DNA from 4 places in the Variovorax sp. GW822-FHT04E09 genome. Region 1 is predicted to be linked to each of the others. Evidence: predicted binding sites of a transcription regulator. Region 1 holds the regulator's gene; each other region holds the start of a gene.
What was found. Region 1 encodes sigma-54, which starts transcription at its own class of promoters, with help from an activator protein. Its sites were predicted from a motif close to TGGCANGNAANCTGCTTT; they were not measured.
Positions count from the first base shown of each region.

Region 2: the regulator sigma-54 is predicted to act here: its motif matches at 2,571-2,588, upstream of AC1RL8_RS12155 (ammonium transporter).
Region 3: the regulator sigma-54 is predicted to act here: its motif matches at 1,941-1,958, upstream of AC1RL8_RS27235 (TorF family putative porin).
Region 4: the regulator sigma-54 is predicted to act here: its motif matches at 1,797-1,814, upstream of AC1RL8_RS10570 (transglutaminase family protein).

Region 1 covers NZ_JBXAMR010000010.1:65,373-69,581, forward strand. Annotated here, with positions in the region: gene lptA (lipopolysaccharide transport periplasmic protein LptA) at 1-321, shown strand, start outside; gene lptB (LPS export ABC transporter ATP-binding protein) at 318-1,112, shown strand; gene rpoN (RNA polymerase factor sigma-54) at 1,130-2,719, shown strand; gene AC1RL8_RS28720 (phospholipase D family protein) at 2,730-4,209, shown strand, end outside.
Region 2 covers NZ_JBXAMR010000003.1:15,051-19,259, reverse strand. Annotated here, with positions in the region: gene AC1RL8_RS12170 (PaaI family thioesterase) at 1-217, shown strand, start outside; gene AC1RL8_RS12165 (acyltransferase family protein) at 135-1,403, opposite strand; gene AC1RL8_RS12160 (LytTR family DNA-binding domain-containing protein) at 1,550-2,485, shown strand; gene AC1RL8_RS12155 (ammonium transporter) at 2,659-3,861, shown strand; gene AC1RL8_RS12150 (M14 family metallopeptidase) at 3,975-4,209, shown strand, end outside.
Region 3 covers NZ_JBXAMR010000008.1:224,886-229,094, reverse strand. Annotated here, with positions in the region: gene AC1RL8_RS27245 (serine/threonine-protein kinase) at 1-233, shown strand, start outside; gene AC1RL8_RS27240 (YifB family Mg chelatase-like AAA ATPase) at 246-1,784, opposite strand; gene AC1RL8_RS27235 (TorF family putative porin) at 2,002-2,868, shown strand; gene glnK (P-II family nitrogen regulator) at 2,939-3,277, shown strand; gene AC1RL8_RS27225 (ammonium transporter) at 3,307-4,209, shown strand, end outside.
Region 4 covers NZ_JBXAMR010000002.1:673,250-677,458, forward strand. Annotated here, with positions in the region: gene AC1RL8_RS10570 (transglutaminase family protein) at 1-1,723, opposite strand, end outside; gene AC1RL8_RS10575 (DNA internalization-related competence protein ComEC/Rec2) at 1,845-4,209, shown strand, end outside.

The sequences.
Region 1 (4,209 bases):
CGCCGTGCCGTCATGCGCCGGCTGATCGGCGCCACGGCCAACGACGAGAGCAGCGGCGCGCTGATCGTCTATGACCAGAGCAACGACACCTACACCGTCAACGGTTCCCTCGTGCCGCCGAACGCCGGCGTCTCGGCGGGCGGTGGCGGCCGCGTGAAGGCCATCCTCACGCCGAAGGCCACGCCGGCCCCGGCGGCGCCCGGCTCCGCACCGGCGGCCGGTGGCAAGAAGCCCGCGGCCCCGGCACCCACCCCCGCGCCCGGCGCCGGGCTGCGCCCGACCACCACGCTGGGCGGCACCGAAGGGGAAGGGCGCAAGTGATCGAAACCGCAGGAACCCAGACCGCCGACGGCATTCCAGGCAGCCGCCTCGTGGCGCGCGGCCTCAAGAAGAGCTACGGCAGCCGCACGGTCGTGAAAGACGTCTCGCTCGACGTGCAAAAGGGCGAGGTCGTCGGACTGCTCGGCCCCAACGGCGCGGGCAAGACCACCTCGTTCTACATGATCGTCGGGCTGGTGCGCGCCGACGCCGGCGAGATCACCATCGACGGCGAGCCCATCGCCCACATGCCCATCCACCGCCGCGCGCGCATGGGCCTGAGCTACCTGCCGCAGGAAGCCTCGATCTTCCGCAAGCTCACGGTCGAGGAAAACGTGCGCGCCGTGCTCGAGCTGCAACGCGAGCCCGACGCCAACGGCCGCATGATGCCGCTGACCAAGCAGCACACCGAAGAGCGCCTGGCCGACCTGCTGGCCGACCTGCGCGTGGACCACCTGCGCGATTCGCCCGCGCTCGCGCTGTCGGGCGGCGAGCGCCGCCGCGTTGAAATTGCACGCGCGCTGGCCACCCAGCCGCGCTTCATCCTGCTGGACGAGCCCTTCGCCGGCATCGACCCGATCGCGGTGATCGAGATCCAGCGGATCATCAGTTTCCTGAAAGAGCGCGGCATCGGCGTGCTCATCACCGACCACAACGTGCGTGAAACGCTGGGCATCTGCGATCACGCGTTCATCATCAGCGACGGGCACGTGCTGGCACAAGGCACACCCTCGGAGATCGTCGACAACGCCGAGGTACGCAGGGTGTACCTGGGCGAGCACTTCCGCATGTAAGGGAGGGTCGGGTCTCCATGAAGCAAGGGCTGTCCCTTCGCGTCTCGCAGCATCTGGCCTTGACGCCTCAGCTGCAGCAGTCGATCCGGCTTCTGCAGCTCTCCACGCTCGAACTGAGCCAGGAGGTGGAGCAGATGCTGGACGAGAACCCGTTCCTTGAACGCACCGCGGAAGAAGCGGCGCGCGAGGAGTTCGGGCTGGACACGGCCGATGCGCCGGTGCCGCGCGACGACGCGGGCGAGGGGGAGGCCGAGTTCACGCCGTCCGCCGCCAGCACGTCCTCCACGTCCAGCGACACCACCACCTCGACCCCCGACACCGACGGCCCCGCCGCCGAGATCGCCGAGCGCGAGCCCGACTGGGAAGGCGACGGCACCGTCGACATGGCGCCCGACGACAGCGAGTGGGGCAGCGATGCGCCCGCGCGCCAGAACAACCTGGGCGACGACGAGCGTGCCGACGCCACCGAACTCGCGCGCAGCCAGGAGTCGCTGCAGTCGTTCCTGCACCGCCAGGCGCTGAGCCTGCGGCTCAATGAAAACGACTGCGCCGCGCTGCGCTTTTTGATCGAGTCGCTCAACGACGACGGCTACCTCGAAGACTCGCTGCCCGCATTGGCCTCGGGCCTGGCGGGCGACGACAACGACCAGTTCGACGACCTCGTGCACCACTTCCAGGTGGCGCTGGGCCTGCTGCAGAGCCTGGAGCCGGTGGGCGTCGGCGCGCGCGACCTCGGCGAATGCCTGAGCATCCAGCTGAAGGCGCTCGCCAGCGAAGACGAGACCGAGGCCGAAGCGCTCATCCGCAAGACCGCCATCGCGATCTGCAAGCAGCCCATGGAGCTGCTCGCGCGGCGCGACTTCAAGCGCCTGGCCACGCTCACGCGCACCAACGAAGACCTGGTGCGCTCGGCGCTGCAGATCATTGCGCGGCTCGAACCCAAGCCGGGCCGCCGTTTCGTCGACGTCGAGCGCAACATCGTCATTCCCGACGTGATCGTCACCAAGACCGGGCGCGGCACCAACGTGAAGTTCCGCGTCATGCTCAACCCCGAGGTCATGCCGCGCCTGCGCGTGCACGACATCTACGCCGGCGCGCTCAAGTCGCACAAGGGCGAAGGCAGCCAGGCGCTGTCGCAGCGGCTGCAGGAGGCGCGCTGGTTCATCAAGAACATCCAGCAGCGCTTCGACACCATCCTGCGCGTGAGCAACGCCATCGTCGAGCGCCAGAAGAGCTACTTCGTGCACGGCGAGTTGGCCATGCGCCCGCTGGTGCTGCGCGAGATCGCCGACGAGCTGGGCCTGCACGAGTCGACCATCTCGCGCGTGACCACCGCCAAGTACATGGCCACGCCCTTCGGCACGGTCGAGCTGAAGTACTTCTTCGGCTCGGCGCTGGGCACCGAGACCGGCGGCAACGCGTCGAGCACCGCGGTGCGCGCGCTCATCAAGCAGTTCGTGAGTTCCGAGAGCATCAAGAAGCCGCTGTCCGACAGCCAGATTTCCGAGATGCTGAAAGAGCAGGGCATCGAGTGCGCGCGCCGCACCGTCGCCAAGTACCGCGAAGCGCTGCGCATCGCGCCCGCCAATCTGCGCAAGGCACTCTAGAAGACCGACGATGACGAGCCGCCTGCTGTCGCGCTGTGGGCATTGGGTGGTCGTCGTCGCGGCGGCGCTGCTGTTTGCCGGCTGCGCAACGCTGCCCGACGACGCACCGCGCCCGCCCACCAAGGCCATCACCGTCTCGACCGACACCGCGCTCGGCAAGATCGCGCTGGCCTCGCAGCCCGACCCCGACCTCAGCGGCTTTCGCCTGATGCCCGGCGGCGACTTCGCCTTCGACACGCGCTTGCAGCTGGCGCGCCGCGCGCAGCGCACGCTCGACGTGCAGTACTACCAGATCGAGAACGACGAGACCGGCCGCTACCTGCTGCGCACCCTGCGCGATGCGGCCCAGCGCGGCGTGCGCGTGCGCCTGTTGATGGACGACCTGTACACCTCTGGCGAAGACGAGCTGCTGCTCGGCCTGGCCGCCACGCCGAACGTGGAGCTGCGCCTGTTCAACCCGTTCCCGGCCGGGCGCGGCAGCCTCTTGAAGCGCTTCACCGCTTCGCTGTTCGACTTCAGCCGCGTCAACCGCCGCATGCACAACAAGCTCTTCATCGCCGACGGCGCGATGGCGGTGGCGGGCGGGCGCAACATCGGCAACCAGTACTTCCGCCGCACCACCGGCCCGAACTTCATCGACCTCGACACCTTCGTGACGGGTGCGCTGATCCCGCGCCTGGGCGTGCTGTTCGACCAGTACTGGAACAGTCCGCACGTGCGCCCGATCGGCGCGGTCGTGCACACCGACCTGCCGCGCGAGGAGCTGCAGCGCCGCTTCGACGCCGCCACCGGCCCCGACACCACGCCGCCGCCGCCCAAGCCCGCGCCCAACGACCTGCTCGGCTACAGCCCGGTGGCCGACGACCTCGACGCCGGCAAACTGGGCCTGATCTGGACCACCGCCGAGGCGTATGCCGATTCACCCGACCGCGTGATCGGCAAGACCGCGTCGTATGGCGGCGTGCCGCTGCTCGACGTGGACAGCGTGCGCTACAACGTGGTCGAGCAGATGCGCCGCGCGCGCAGCGAGGTGACGCTGGTCTCGCCCTACCTGATCCCGGGCGCGTCGGGGCTGGAGGTGATGCGTGAGATCCGCGGACGCAACGTGAAGATCAGCGTGGTCACCAACTCGCTCGCCGCCACCGACGAACCGCTCGTGCACACCGCCTACCGCCGCTACCGCGCCGACATGCTGGCGCTGGGCGCCGAGCTGCACGAGCTGAGTTCCGCGCGCACGCGGCGCAGCGTGCGGCTGGGTTTGTTCGGCACCTCGGTGGGGCGGCTGCACGCCAAGTCGGCGGTGATCGACCAGCGCATCCTGTTCGTCGGCTCGATGAATTTCGATCCGCGCTCCGAGATTCACAACACCGAGATCGGCCTGTTCATCCGCAGCCCCGAGATGGCGCAGCAGACACTGAAGCTGCTCGACGTGCTCAAGCAGCAGGGCGCCTACCGGCTGCGCTTTGCCGAAGGCGCCGATGCGGGCGCCA
Region 2 (4,209 bases), on a different contig from region 1:
CTCCATCAACTGCATCTCGCCCGCCATCGGCGAGGCCTTCGTGGCGCGCGGGCGCGTGGTGAAGGCGGGGCGCAAGCAGGTGTTCGTCGGGGCCGAGCTGTTCGCGCAGCCTGAAGGCCAGGGCGAAGACAAGCTCAAGCTCGTGGCGACGGCGAACGCCATCCTGGTGCCGGTGGACGAGGCGTCGACGACGCCGAAGCCGAAGCAGGCGGCGTAAGCACCGCCGCAGGCTCGGCCTCGGGCTTGCGCTTCAGCCCGAACAGCGGGCGCAGCCAGCCGATGCGGCGGATCAGCCCGTCGGTCAGCAGCCAGCAGCCGGCAATGGTCACGGCGACCAGCGCCACGGGCTCCCACACCGGGCCCAGCGCCAGCGGCACCAGCAGCGCCACGCCCGCGACGATCAGCGTCTGGTGCAGCATGTACCAGGGGTAGACCGACTCGTTGGCCCAGCGCAGCCACGGCCAGGGGCGGTTCAGGTGGCGGTGGCCATGGCCCAGGATCGTGGCGACCGCGAGCCACAGGTAGGCCGTGCGCAGCACGTCCATCAGCAGCCCTTTGGGCGGAACAAGGGCCCCGACGCGCAGCGCGATGAACGCGCCGATCACCGCCACCGCCAGCAGCAGCGACATGCGGCGCAGCCGTTCGAGTTCGCGCCAGATGCCCGTGTCCACGCCCATCCAGTAGCCGTAGAGGAAGACGGTGAAGTAGATGCTGTGCAGGTGGAAGTCCCACACCAGGTTGTGCGTGGCCGGAAAGTGCCGCGCCAGCAGCACCGTCCACGCCAGCAGCGGCAGCGCGGGCAGCATCAGCAGCTGCCAGCCGCGCAGCCCGTTGAAGCGCCGCCGCACCCACTGGCCGGCCGCCGAGCGCCACAGCGGCAGCGTCAACGCGACCAGTGCCGTGTAGAGAAACAGGTAGGGCAGGTACCAGAGGTGGTTCCAGGTGATGCCGAACTCCGCCCCCGCGAACGCGCCCTTGGGCCAGGGCGCGCCCATCGACAGGTAGCGCAGCAGGAAGGTGCCGAAGCCCGGCGCCACCAGCCCGCGCGCCACGCCTTCGGCATAGGCCTGGTAGGGCACGACCACCGCCATGCCGAAGGCCAGCGGCAGCATCAGCCGCAGGCCCCGGCTGCGCAGCAGGCCCCAGGTGCCCTGGCCCCGGCTCAGGAAGCCGAGCGACACGCCCGAGATCAGGAAGACCAAGTCCATGCGCCACAGGTTCAGCACCCGCATCGGCCACGGCAGCCACTCGGCCGCGTGCGGGCTCTTCAGGTGCCAGGGCCAGTCGGCCACGTAGTACATGCCCACGTGGTAGAGGATGACGAGCAGGAAGGCGAGGGCGCGCAGGGCGTCGATGTCGTGGCGGCGCTGCGGGGCGAGGGCTGAAACGGAATCGGTGGGCATGGCGGGCTCCTGGAACGAAGAAACGGCGGCCATCGTGGCCCCCGCGCCCGCCCCCGGGGCCACCGCCGGGACGGATCGCCCCGGATTTGTGACGAACGGTGGCCCCCGGGGATGAAATCCGGCCCCCGGTTCGCGAGAATCCCCGCATGAGCGAGCCGCGCAAGAACCTGTACGAGCGCTACGAACCGATCCGGCGGTACGTCGAAGTCGGCTTCTGGATCGTGCTGATGACGGTGCATGCCGCGATCAGCACCGTGGTCGCGCTCATCGACGCCCGCAGCCGCGCCGTGCCGCGCGCGAACTGGGAGGTCGTCACCTGGGAGGTGTCGAGCCACATCGCGCTGCTGGCCCTGGTGCCGGTGCTGGTGGCCGTGGAGCGCTGGCTGTCGCCGCTGGCGCGCGACCACTGGGTGCGCTTTCTCGCCGGGCATCTGGTGGCCAGCGTGCTCCTGAGCCTGGCGCACGTCGCGGCGATGTTCGGGTTGCGCGCCGCGGTGTACGCGGCGGCCGGCGAGCCCTACGACTTCGCCGGCGCCATGGGGCGATGGGGCTACGAGTACCTGAAGGACGTGCGGGTCTACGCCACGATGGTCTTCGGCGTGTGGGCCTACCGGCTCTTCATGCTGCGGCTGCAGGGCGAGGCGCGCGTGCTCGATCCGCCGGAAGAGGGCGTGGCGCCGATGCCCGAGGCGCTGGCGGAACCGGAGGGTTTCGAACCCTCCGTGCAGGAGACGCCCCCACCAGTAGCGCCGCCGCCGGCCCGCCCCGAACGCTTCCTCGTGCGCAAGCTGCGCCGCGAATTCCTCATCGCCGCCACCGACATCGACTGGTTGCAGGCCGAGGGCAACTACGTCGGCCTGCACGTCAACGGCCACGACTACCTGCTGCGCGCCACGCTCACCGACTTCCTGACCCAGCTCGATCCCGCCACCTTCGTGCGCGTGCACCGCAGCCACGCGGTGAACCTGGGCCGCATCAAGGAGATCGAGCCGCTCGACGGCGGCGATGCCCGGCTGCACATGCACGACGGCACGAGCGTGCCCTGCAGCCGGCGGTATCGCGACGCGCTGCGCGGCGGCTGAGCGCTCCGGCGGCGCGTTCCGATCCGGTGCGCGTCCTGCGAATTCGGCCCATTCTTGGGTCGTTCCGCACCATCAAAGAGCCTGCAGGCACCATTTTTGCTTTCTTGCGCCGGCGCCCCGAGCCGTTCGGGTGCGACGCACCAAATCAAACCAAAAACCTGCAAGAAGCTCTCATGGACGCACTCAAACAGGGCGCTGACGCGCTGTTCATCCTTCTCGGCGCCATCATGGTCCTGGCCATGCATGCCGGCTTTGCCTTCCTGGAACTGGGCACCGTGCGCAAGAAGAACCAGGTCAATGCGCTGGTCAAGATCCTGGTCGACTTCTCGGTGTCGACCATCGTGTACTTCCTGGTGGGCTACGGCGTGGCCTACGGCACGCATTTCTTCGTCAGCGCCACCGAACTGTCGGCAAGAAGCGGCTACGAGCTGGTGAAGTTCTTCTTTTTGCTGACCTTCGCGGCGGCCATTCCGGCCATCATCTCGGGCGGCATCGCCGAGCGCGCCAAGTTCTGGCCGCAACTGATCGCCACCGCGGTGATCGTCGGTTTCGTCTACCCGCTGTACGAGGGCATCGCCTGGAACAAGGCCTTCGGCATCCAGGGCTGGATCGCCTCGGTCACCGGCCACGAGTTCCACGACTTCGCCGGCTCGGTCGTCGTGCACGCCGTGGGCGGCTGGCTCGCGCTGCCGGCCGTGCTGCTGCTGGGCGCGCGCCGCAACCGCTACCGCGGCGACGGCTCGCTCAGCGCCCACCCGCCGTCGAACATCCCGTTCCTGGCGTTGGGCGCGTGGGTGCTGTGCGTGGGCTGGTTCGGTTTCAACGTGATGAGCGCGCAGAGCATCGACAAGATATCGGGCCTGGTCGCCGTCAACTCGCTGATGGCCATGGTCGGCGGCACGCTGGTGGCGCTGGCCATGGGCAAGAACGACCCCGGCTTCGTCTACAACGGCCCGCTCGCCGGCCTCGTGGCCGTGTGCGCCGGCTCCGACCTCATGCACCCGCTGGGCGCGCTCGTGGCGGGCGGCGTGGCCGGCGCCATCTTCGTCTTCATGTTCACGCGCACCCAGAACAAATGGAAGATCGATGACGTGCTCGGCGTGTGGCCGCTGCACGGCCTGTGCGGCACCTGGGGCGGCATCGCGGCCGGCATCTTCGGCACCCAGGCGCTGGGCGGCATCGGCGGCGTGAACCTGTGGGCGCAGCTGATCGGCACCTTGCTTGGCGTGGTCTGGGCGCTGATCGGCGGTGCCGTGGTGTACGGCGTGCTCAAGGCGACCATGGGGCTGCGGCTGTCGCAGGAGGAGGAGTACGACGGGGCGGATCTGTCGATCCACCACATTTCGGCGACGCCGGAGCGGGAAGTGAATTGGTGAGGGCGTTGCGGCTCAGGACATGAGCCGCAACGGGGGATTTGCGGCTCGCGGCACGAATTTGCCAGCTGTAGCAAACTTGCCGGCGGCCCCCGATCCCACCTGTTCACCACCCCATGACCCAATCTCCCCCCGCCCTCGAAGTCCTCCCCCGCGACCTGTCCGCCTACCGCGAGGGCAATGTCGGCATCGACTACGTGCACCGCTTCGAGTCCGGCAAGCCCGGCCCGCACGTGCTGATCAACGCGCTGACGCACGGCAACGAGATCTGCGGCATGACCGCCGCCACGCACCTGCTCGACACCGGCGTGCGCCCGAAGATCGGCACGCTCACCGTCAGCTTTGCCAACG
Region 3 (4,209 bases), on a different contig from region 1:
CGCCGCCGGCCGCGGCGCCCGGCATGGGGCGTGTGCAGTTCAACATCCGGCCCTGGGGCCAGGTCTTCGTCGACGGCGCCGACCGCGGCGTGAGCCCGCCGCTCAAGTCGCTGCCGCTGCGCCCCGGCATCTACACCATCGAAGTACGCAACGGCGACCTCACGGCCTACCGCCAGCGCGTGACGGTGCAGGACAGCAAGTCCGCACCGGTGGTGAGCCACGAGTTCAAGTAAGAGGGCGGCGCGTCAGGGCGTGCCGGTGCGCAATGCGCGGCGGTACTGCACCGCCTCCGCCACGTGCGCCGCCTGCACGGCGTCCTGCCCCGCGAGGTCGGCGATGGTGCGTGCCACCTTCAGTGCGCGGTGCGTGCTGCGCGCCGACCAGCCCAGCCGCGCGGCCGCCTGCTGCAGCAGCTGGCGGGCGGGGCCGTCGAGCACGGCGTGCGTGTCGATCGCGCGGCCCTGCAGCGCCTGGTTCGCATGGCCCTGGCGTTGCAGCGCGCGGTCGCGTGCGCCCACCACGCGCGCGCGGATGCTGTCGGTCGATTCGCCCGCCGGCGCATCGAGCAGCTGCGGCGCCGACACGGCCGCCACCTCGATGTGCAGGTCGATGCGGTCCAGCAGCGGGCCGCTGAGCTTGCCCTGGTAGCGCGCGACGCGCTCGGGCGTGCAGCGGCAGGGCTTCAGCGTGGAGCCGAGGTAGCCGCAGGGGCAGGGGTTCATCGCGGCGATGAGCTGGAAGCGCGCCGGAAACTCCGCGCGCCGGGCGGCGCGGGTGATCGTGATGGTGCCGGTCTCCAGCGGCTCGCGCAGCGCTTCGAGGGCGGCGCGCGTGAACTCGGGGAATTCGTCCAAAAACAGAACGCCGTGGTGCGCGCGCGAGATCTCGCCCGGCCGGGGCGGCGAGCCGCCGCCCACCAGCGCCACCGCGCTCGCCGTGTGGTGCGGCGTGGCCGTCGGCCGGCTCATCCAGCGCTCGGGCGCCAGCCGGCCGTCGAGGCTGGCGATGGCCGCGCTTTCCAGCGCCTCGTCCACGTTCATCGGCGGCAGCAGGCCGGCGAAGCGGTGTGCCAGCATCGACTTGCCCGAGCCCGGCTCGCCCACCATGAGCAGGCTGTGGCCACCGGCCGCGGCGATCTCGAGCGCGCGCTTGGCGCCGGTGTGGCCCTTGACGTCGGCCAGGTCGGCATAGCGCGGGGCGCCGTCGCCGGACGCGGCGCGCACGCGGGTCCAGCCGTCGTCGCTCGCATCGACCGGCCCGCCGCCGCTGGCGACGAACTGGCGCACCACGTCGAGCAGGTGCTTGGCGCCGTACACCTGCGCGCCGGGCACCAGCGCGGCCTCCTGGGCGCTGTCCAGGGGCAGCACCAGCCGCACAGTCGTGCCTTGCGTGTAGGTGGCCACGGCCATCGCGAGCGCGCCACGCACGGGGCGCAGTTCGCCCGACAGCGACAGCTCGCCGGCGAACTCATGGCCGGCCAGCCGGGCGTTCTCGATCTGCCCGCTGGCCGCGAGGATGCCCAGGGCAATGGGCAGGTCGAAGCGGCCCGAATCCTTCGGCAGGTCGGCCGGGGCGAGGTTGACGACGATCTTCTTGTTGGTCGGAAATTCGAGCCCGGCGTTCTGGATCGCCGAGCGCACGCGTTCGCGCGCCTCCTTGACCTCGGTCTCGGCCAGCCCGACCAGCGTGAAGCTCGGCAGGCCGTTCGCCAGATGCACCTCGACCGTGACGGCGGCGGCCTCCAGGCCGAGCAAGGCGCGGCTTTGCACCAAAGACAGACTCATTTTTCTCCCTTTCCCCAAGTTGGTGCGCCTGCGACGTGCAAGCCCAGGACCGTGCAGCGTGCAAGCGTGTGCAACTGCCGGAAACAGGGCTTGTAACGATTTGGCGCTCATCGCCGGACACCTGCGCCCTCTGGCCGGGGCGGTATTCGTGCAGTTTGGCACGCTCCCTGCTTTGAGGGTGCTCAGGTCCAACAACACACTTGCGAGGAGTTCCCTGATGACGCACCGTACCGCCGCCCAGGCGTTGATCGTTCTGGCCACTGCACTGACCGCCTCGGGCGCCGCCATGGCCCAGGCCGCCGACGCCGCCGCTCCGGCGCCCGCGCCCCTGCTCACGGGCAATGTCTCGCTGACCACGAACTACAAGTTCCGCGGCCAGGACCAGGACATGATCGGCAAGAACGACTACGCCAAGACCAAGGGCTTCAAGCCCGCCATCCAGGGCGGCTTCGACTACGCCTTCGGCGACAGCGGCTTCTACATCGGCAACTGGAACTCCAGCGTCAACTGGCTCAAGGGCAACAGCATCGAGAGCGACCTGTACGGCGGCTACAAGTTCAAGGCCGGCCCGGTCGACATGGACGTGGGCGCGCTCACCTACATCTACCCGGGCAACTCGGTGGGCAACACCACCGAGCTGTACGTGGGCGCCACCTACGCCAACGACAGCTTCGGCTCGTTCACGGCCAAGTACTCGCACACGGTGTCCAAGGACTACTTCGGCTACGCCGGCGCCAAGACGGGCTCGGGCCTGAAGGGCCGCAACACCGGCTACCTGAACCTGGCCTACAGCAAGGAGATCGTGCCCAAGGTCACGCTCAAGGCCGCCGTCGGCTTCACCAACATGTCCAGCGACATCCGCAGCCTGGGCTACAAGAGCTACGTGGACTACAACATCGGCGCCACCTACGACTTCGGCAGCGGCCTGACGCTCACCGGCTCGGTGCAGGGCGCCAACAAGAAGTCCAACTACCAGGTCGTGGCCTACCCGGGCATCGAGATCCCCGACTTCGGCACCTTCGGCACCACCTACTACTCGCCCAACAAGGCACGCTTCATCCTCACGCTGACGAAGACGCTGTAATCGACACAACAACCAGGCGCGGCCCACGTTGCCGCGCCGCCTTTCATCCATCCAGAAGGAGCAACTCATCATGAAGCTGGTCACAGCCATCATCAAACCGTTCAAGCTCGACGAGGTGCGCGAAGCGCTCTCGGCCATCGGCGTGCAGGGCATCACCGTCACGGAAGTGAAGGGCTTCGGTCGCCAGAAGGGCCACACCGAGCTGTACCGCGGCGCCGAGTACGTGGTCGACTTCCTGCCCAAGGTGAAGATCGAGGCGGCCATCTCCGACGAGCTGGTCGACCGCGTGATCGAGGCGGTGGAAGGCGCCGCGCGCACCGGGAAGATCGGCGACGGCAAGATCTTTGTCTACAACCTCGAGCAGGTCGTGCGCATCCGCACCGGCGAAACGGGTCGCGAAGCCCTCTGATCGAGTCCTGGCCCGAAAGAACAACGACTATGAAAAAACTTCTTGTCTCTCTTGCGCTCGGCTTGAGCGTCCTCGTCGCCGGTACTTCGGCGCTGGCCCAGGCACCCGCCGCCACCCCTGAGGCACCGGCTGCGTCGGCACCTGCCGCACCTGCCGCGGCTGCGCCCGCGCCTGCAGCGGCTGCAGCACCCGCTGCTGCCGAAGCTGCGCCCGCCGCACCGGCCGCCGCCCCCGCGCCCAAGGTCGACTCCGGCGACACCGCCTGGATGCTCACCTCGACCCTGCTCGTGATCCTGATGACCATTCCCGGCCTGGCGCTGTTCTACGGCGGCCTGGGCCGTTCCAAGAACATGCTGTCGGTGCTGATGCAGGTCTTCGTGATCTTCTCGCTCATCAGCCTGCTGTGGGCCATCTACGGCTACAGCCTGGCCTTCACGGGCGACGGCAACTTCTTCGGAAGCTTCGACAAGATCTTCATGAAGGGCATCACGCAGGAGACCTTCGGCGCGCTGACCACGATTCCCGAATACGTGTTCTTCGCCTTCCAGGGCACCTTCGCGGCCATCACCGTGGCGCTGATCGTCGGCGCTTTCGCGGAACGCGCCAAGTTCTCGGCCGTGCTGCTGTTCTCGGTGATCTGGTTCACCTTCAGCTATGTGCCCATGGCCCACATCGTGTGGGGCGGCGGCCTGCTGGGCAAGGACGGCGCGCTGGACTTCGCCGGCGGCACCGTGGTGCACATCAACGCCGGTATCGCCGGCCTGGTCGGTGCCTACATGGTCGGCAAGCGCGTGGGCTACGGCAAGGAAGCCTTCACGCCGCACTCGCTCACGCTCACCATGGTCGGCGCCTCGCTGCTGTGGGTCGGCTGGTTCGGCTTCAACGCCGGCTCGGCAGGTGCGGCCAACGCCGCCGCCGGCCTGGCCTTCGTG
Region 4 (4,209 bases), on a different contig from region 1:
AGTCGGACGCGCTGGGCAACGCGGCGCGCGGCGCGGTCGGGTCGCGCTCGATGAGATACGGGTAGTCGCCCTTGCTGGCCCACGGCTGCGAGTCGAGCGGCAGGCGGTAGCCCATGGGCGAATCGCCCGGGATCAGGAACAGGCGGTCGTCGCGCAGGAACCAGGGGCCGGTCTTCCAGCCGGGGCCGGCGAGCGCGGGCGTGTCGCTGTTGGCGTTGCCGGGTTCGATGGGCAGCATGTAGCCGATCACCGCGTCGAGCTTCTGCGTGAACACGCGGCGCAGGCGCACGCGTTCGAGTTCGTCGTCGAGCTTGGAGTCGAAGGGGTCGACGTTCACCGGCAGGCGGCGTTCGCGCCACAGGTAGTAGTAGGTGTCCTCGTAGCCGGGCTGGATGTAGCGCTCGGTGAGGCCCAGCTTGTGCGCCAGCACGGTGGTGAAGCGGCGCGCGTCCTCGCTCGTGTAGTGCGTGGGAAAGCGCTCGTCGGCGAACAGCTCGGGGTCGTGCCACAGCGTCTGGCCGTCGGCGCGCCAGAAGATCGACAGCGCCCAGCGCGGCAGCTGCTCGCCCGGGTACCACTTGCCCTGGCCGAAATGCAGGAAGCCGCCCTGGCCGTACTCGGCGCGCAGCTTGTGCACGAGCTCGGTGGCGTAGCCGCGCTTGGTGGGGCCGAGCGCGTCGGTGTTCCATTCGGGCGCGTCGCGGTCGCTGGTGGCGACGTAGGTGGGCTCGCCGCCCATCGTGAGGCGCACGTCGCCGGCGACGAGGCGCGCATCGACCGCGTCGCCGAGTGCGAGCACCTCGGCCCATTGTTCTTCGGTGTAGGGCTTGGTGACGCGCGGCGATTCGTAGATGCGCGTGACCTTCATCTCGTGGCTGAACTCGACCTCGGACTCGTCGACGCCGCCTTCGATGGGCGCGGCGCTCGACGGCGTGGGCGTGCAGGCCAGCGGGATGTGGCCTTCGCCGGCCAGCAGGCCCGAGGTGGCATCCAGGCCGATCCAGCCGGCGCCCGGCAGGAACACCTCGCACCAGGCGTGCAGGTCGGTGAAGTCGACCGTGGTGCCGCTGGGGCCATCGAGCGCCTTCACGTCGGGCGTGAGCTGGATCAGGTAGCCCGACACGAAGCGCGCGGCCAGGCCGCAATGGCGCAGCAGCTGCACCAGCAGCCAGCCCGAGTCGCGGCACGAGCCACTGCCGTTGCTCAGCGTTTCTTCCGGCGTCTGCACGCCGGGCTCCATGCGGATGAGGTAGCTGACGTCCTTCTGCACCTGCTGGTTGATGCCGACCAGGAAGTCGATGGTGCGCTGTTCCTTGCGCTCGATCTTGTCGAGGTAGGCCTGCAGCAGCGGCGTGGGCTTCTCGGTGACGAGGTAGGGCGCCAGCTCTTCGGCCTGCGAGGCCGTGTACTTGAAGGGGAAGTTCTCGGCCTGCGGCTCCAGGAAGAAGTCGAAGGGGTTGTAGACCGCCATCTCGACCACGAGGTCGACCGTGACCTTGAACTCGCGCGTCTTCTCGGGGAACACGAGCCGCGCCTGGTAGTTGGCGAACGGGTCCTGCATCCAGTTGACGAAGTGCTCGGCCGGCTCGACCCGCAGCGAGTACGAGATCACATTGCTTCGGCAATGGGGCGCGGGGCGCAGTCGCACGACTTGCGGGCCCAACTGCACCAGGCGGTCGTATGTGTAGTGGGTGACGTGGTGGAGTGCGGCGTGGATGGACATGCGTAGGGGCGTGCAGTGCAGCGAGGTTGCATCGAAAAGATGTCTCTGGTGAGACGCATACTAGCCCAGTTGCCAAGCAATTAACGCGCCATCGAGCGTGGGTTGGGGGAGGGTTTGCATCATGGATTCCGGGGTGTGGGGAGGGCAGTCGCGGCGTGCGTCCGACGCTGTCGCGGGTGGGGCGGGGGCCTTCGTTGCGCTGGGCGGCACGCTGCTCGGCGCGGCGGTGCAGCTGCGCCAGCCGCTGCTGTGGGCGGCGGGTGTTTACGTCGCGTTGCTGCTCGTGGGGCTCGGCGGCGGATGGCTGTTGTGGCGGTGGCGGTGGCGTGGGCTTCGGTGGGCGGTGCTCGTGCTGTCGCTGACCTGCGGCGCGATGGCCGGCGCGGGCCTGGCCGGATGGCGCGCCACGGCTTACGCGCAAGGGGCGCTGGAGCCGCAGCTCGAAGGACGCGACCTGCGGCTCACGGGCGTGGTCTCGCAGATGCCTCAGCACAGCGAGATCGGAACGCGCTTCCGTTTCGACGTGGAGGCGGCGCAATGGGCCGAGGCCTCGCGCGGCGATGCGCCGCCGAAGGTGCCTTCGCGCATCGCGCTCGCCTGGTACGGCGAACACAGCGGCGTATGGGAGCAGTCCGCCGAGCGACGTGCGTCCGTCGCGCGCACCGTGGGCGAGGTGCATGCCGGCCAGCGCTGGCAACTGATCGTGCGCCTGCGCGCGCCGCACGGCAACCTCAACCCGCACGGCTTCGACAGCGAGCTGTGGGCGTGGGAGCAGGGCGTGCATGCGCAAGGCCATGTGCGGGCCGGAGTGCGCGACCCCGCGCCGCAACTGATGGGCACCACTTGGCGGCACCCGATCGAGCGGGCGCGCGAAGCCGTGCGCGATGCGGTCTTCGCCCGCGTGGACGACCGGCGGCAGGCCGGCGTGATCGCCGCGCTCGTCACCGGCGACCAGGGCGCCATCGACCGTGCCGACTGGGACGTGTTCCGCGCCACCGGCGTCGCCCACCTGATGTCGATCTCGGGCCTGCACATCACTTTGTTCGCGTGGTTCGCTGCGCATGTGGTGGGCGCGCTCTGGCGGCGCAGCAGCCGGCTCATGCTGCGGCTGCCTGCGCAACAGGCCGCGCTCGCCGGCGGCGTGCTGCTGGCCGCGCTCTATGCGCTCTTCAGCGGATGGGGCGTGCCCTCGCAGCGCACGGTCTGGATGCTCGCGGCCGTGGCGCTGCTGCGGCTGACCGGTCGGCGCTGGCCGTGGCCGCACGTCTGGCTGCTGACGGCGGCGGTCGTGGTGGCCGCCGATCCATGGGCGCTGATGCAGGCCGGCTTCTGGCTCAGCTTCGTCGCCGTGGCGGTGCTGTTCGCCTCCGCCACGGCGGTGCCGGGCGAGGGGCGGGTGGGGGCGCTCACGCGCCTGGGCCGCTTCTTTCGCGAGCAATGGACGATCACGCTGGCGCTCACGCCGCTGAGCCTGCTGCTGTTCCAGCAGGTGTCGGCGGTCGGGCTGGTGGCCAACGCGCTCGCGATCCCGTGGGTGACGCTGGTGATCACGCCGCTGGCGATGCTCGGCGTGGCGGTGCCGCCGCTGTGGGACGTGGCCGCAGGGGCGGTGAAGCTGTTCGCGCTGCTGCTGCAGGCACTCGCCGGGCTGCCGTTCGCCACGCTGTCGATGGCTGCGCCGCCTCCGTGGCTGGCCGCAAGCGGCGTGGCAGGCGGCGTGCTATTGGCGATGCGCCTGCCGTGGTCGATGCGCGCGCTCGGCCTGCCGCTGCTGTTGCCGGTGCTGCTGTGGCAGCCAGCGCGACCTGCGGTGGGCGAGTTCGACCTGCTCGCCGCCGACATCGGGCAGGGCAACGCGGTGCTCGTGCGCACCGCCACGCACAGCCTGCTGTACGACGCCGGCCCGCGCTACGGGCTCGACAGCGACGCGGGCCACCGCGTGCTCGTGCCGCTGCTGCGCGCACGCGGCGAACGGCTTGACATGCTCCTGCTGAGCCACCGCGACATCGACCACACCGGCGGCGCCCCCGCCGTGCTCGCCATGCAGCCGCAGGCGGCGCTGCTGAGTTCCATCGAGGCCGGGCATCCGCTGCAGGCGCTGCGCCCCGCGCGCCGCTGCGAGGCCGGGCAGCGCTGGACCTGGGACGGCGTTGACTTCGAGGTGCTGTTTCCCTTCGACAGCGACTACCTCGGCTTCACGCGACCCAACGCCGTGTCGTGCGTGCTGCGCATCGGCAACGGCCGCGCCACGGTGCTGCTGGCCGGCGACATCGAGCGACTGCAGGAGGCCGCGCTGGTGTCGCGCACGCCCGGGCTGTCGGCCGACGTGTTGCTGGTGCCACACCACGGGAGCAAGACCTCGTCGAGCGAGGTTTTCCTGGACGCCGTGCGCCCGCGCATCGCGCTCGTGCAGGCCGGCTACCGCAGCCGCTTCGGCCACCCCGCGCCCGAGGTGGTGGCGCGCTATGTCGAACGCGGCGTGCGGG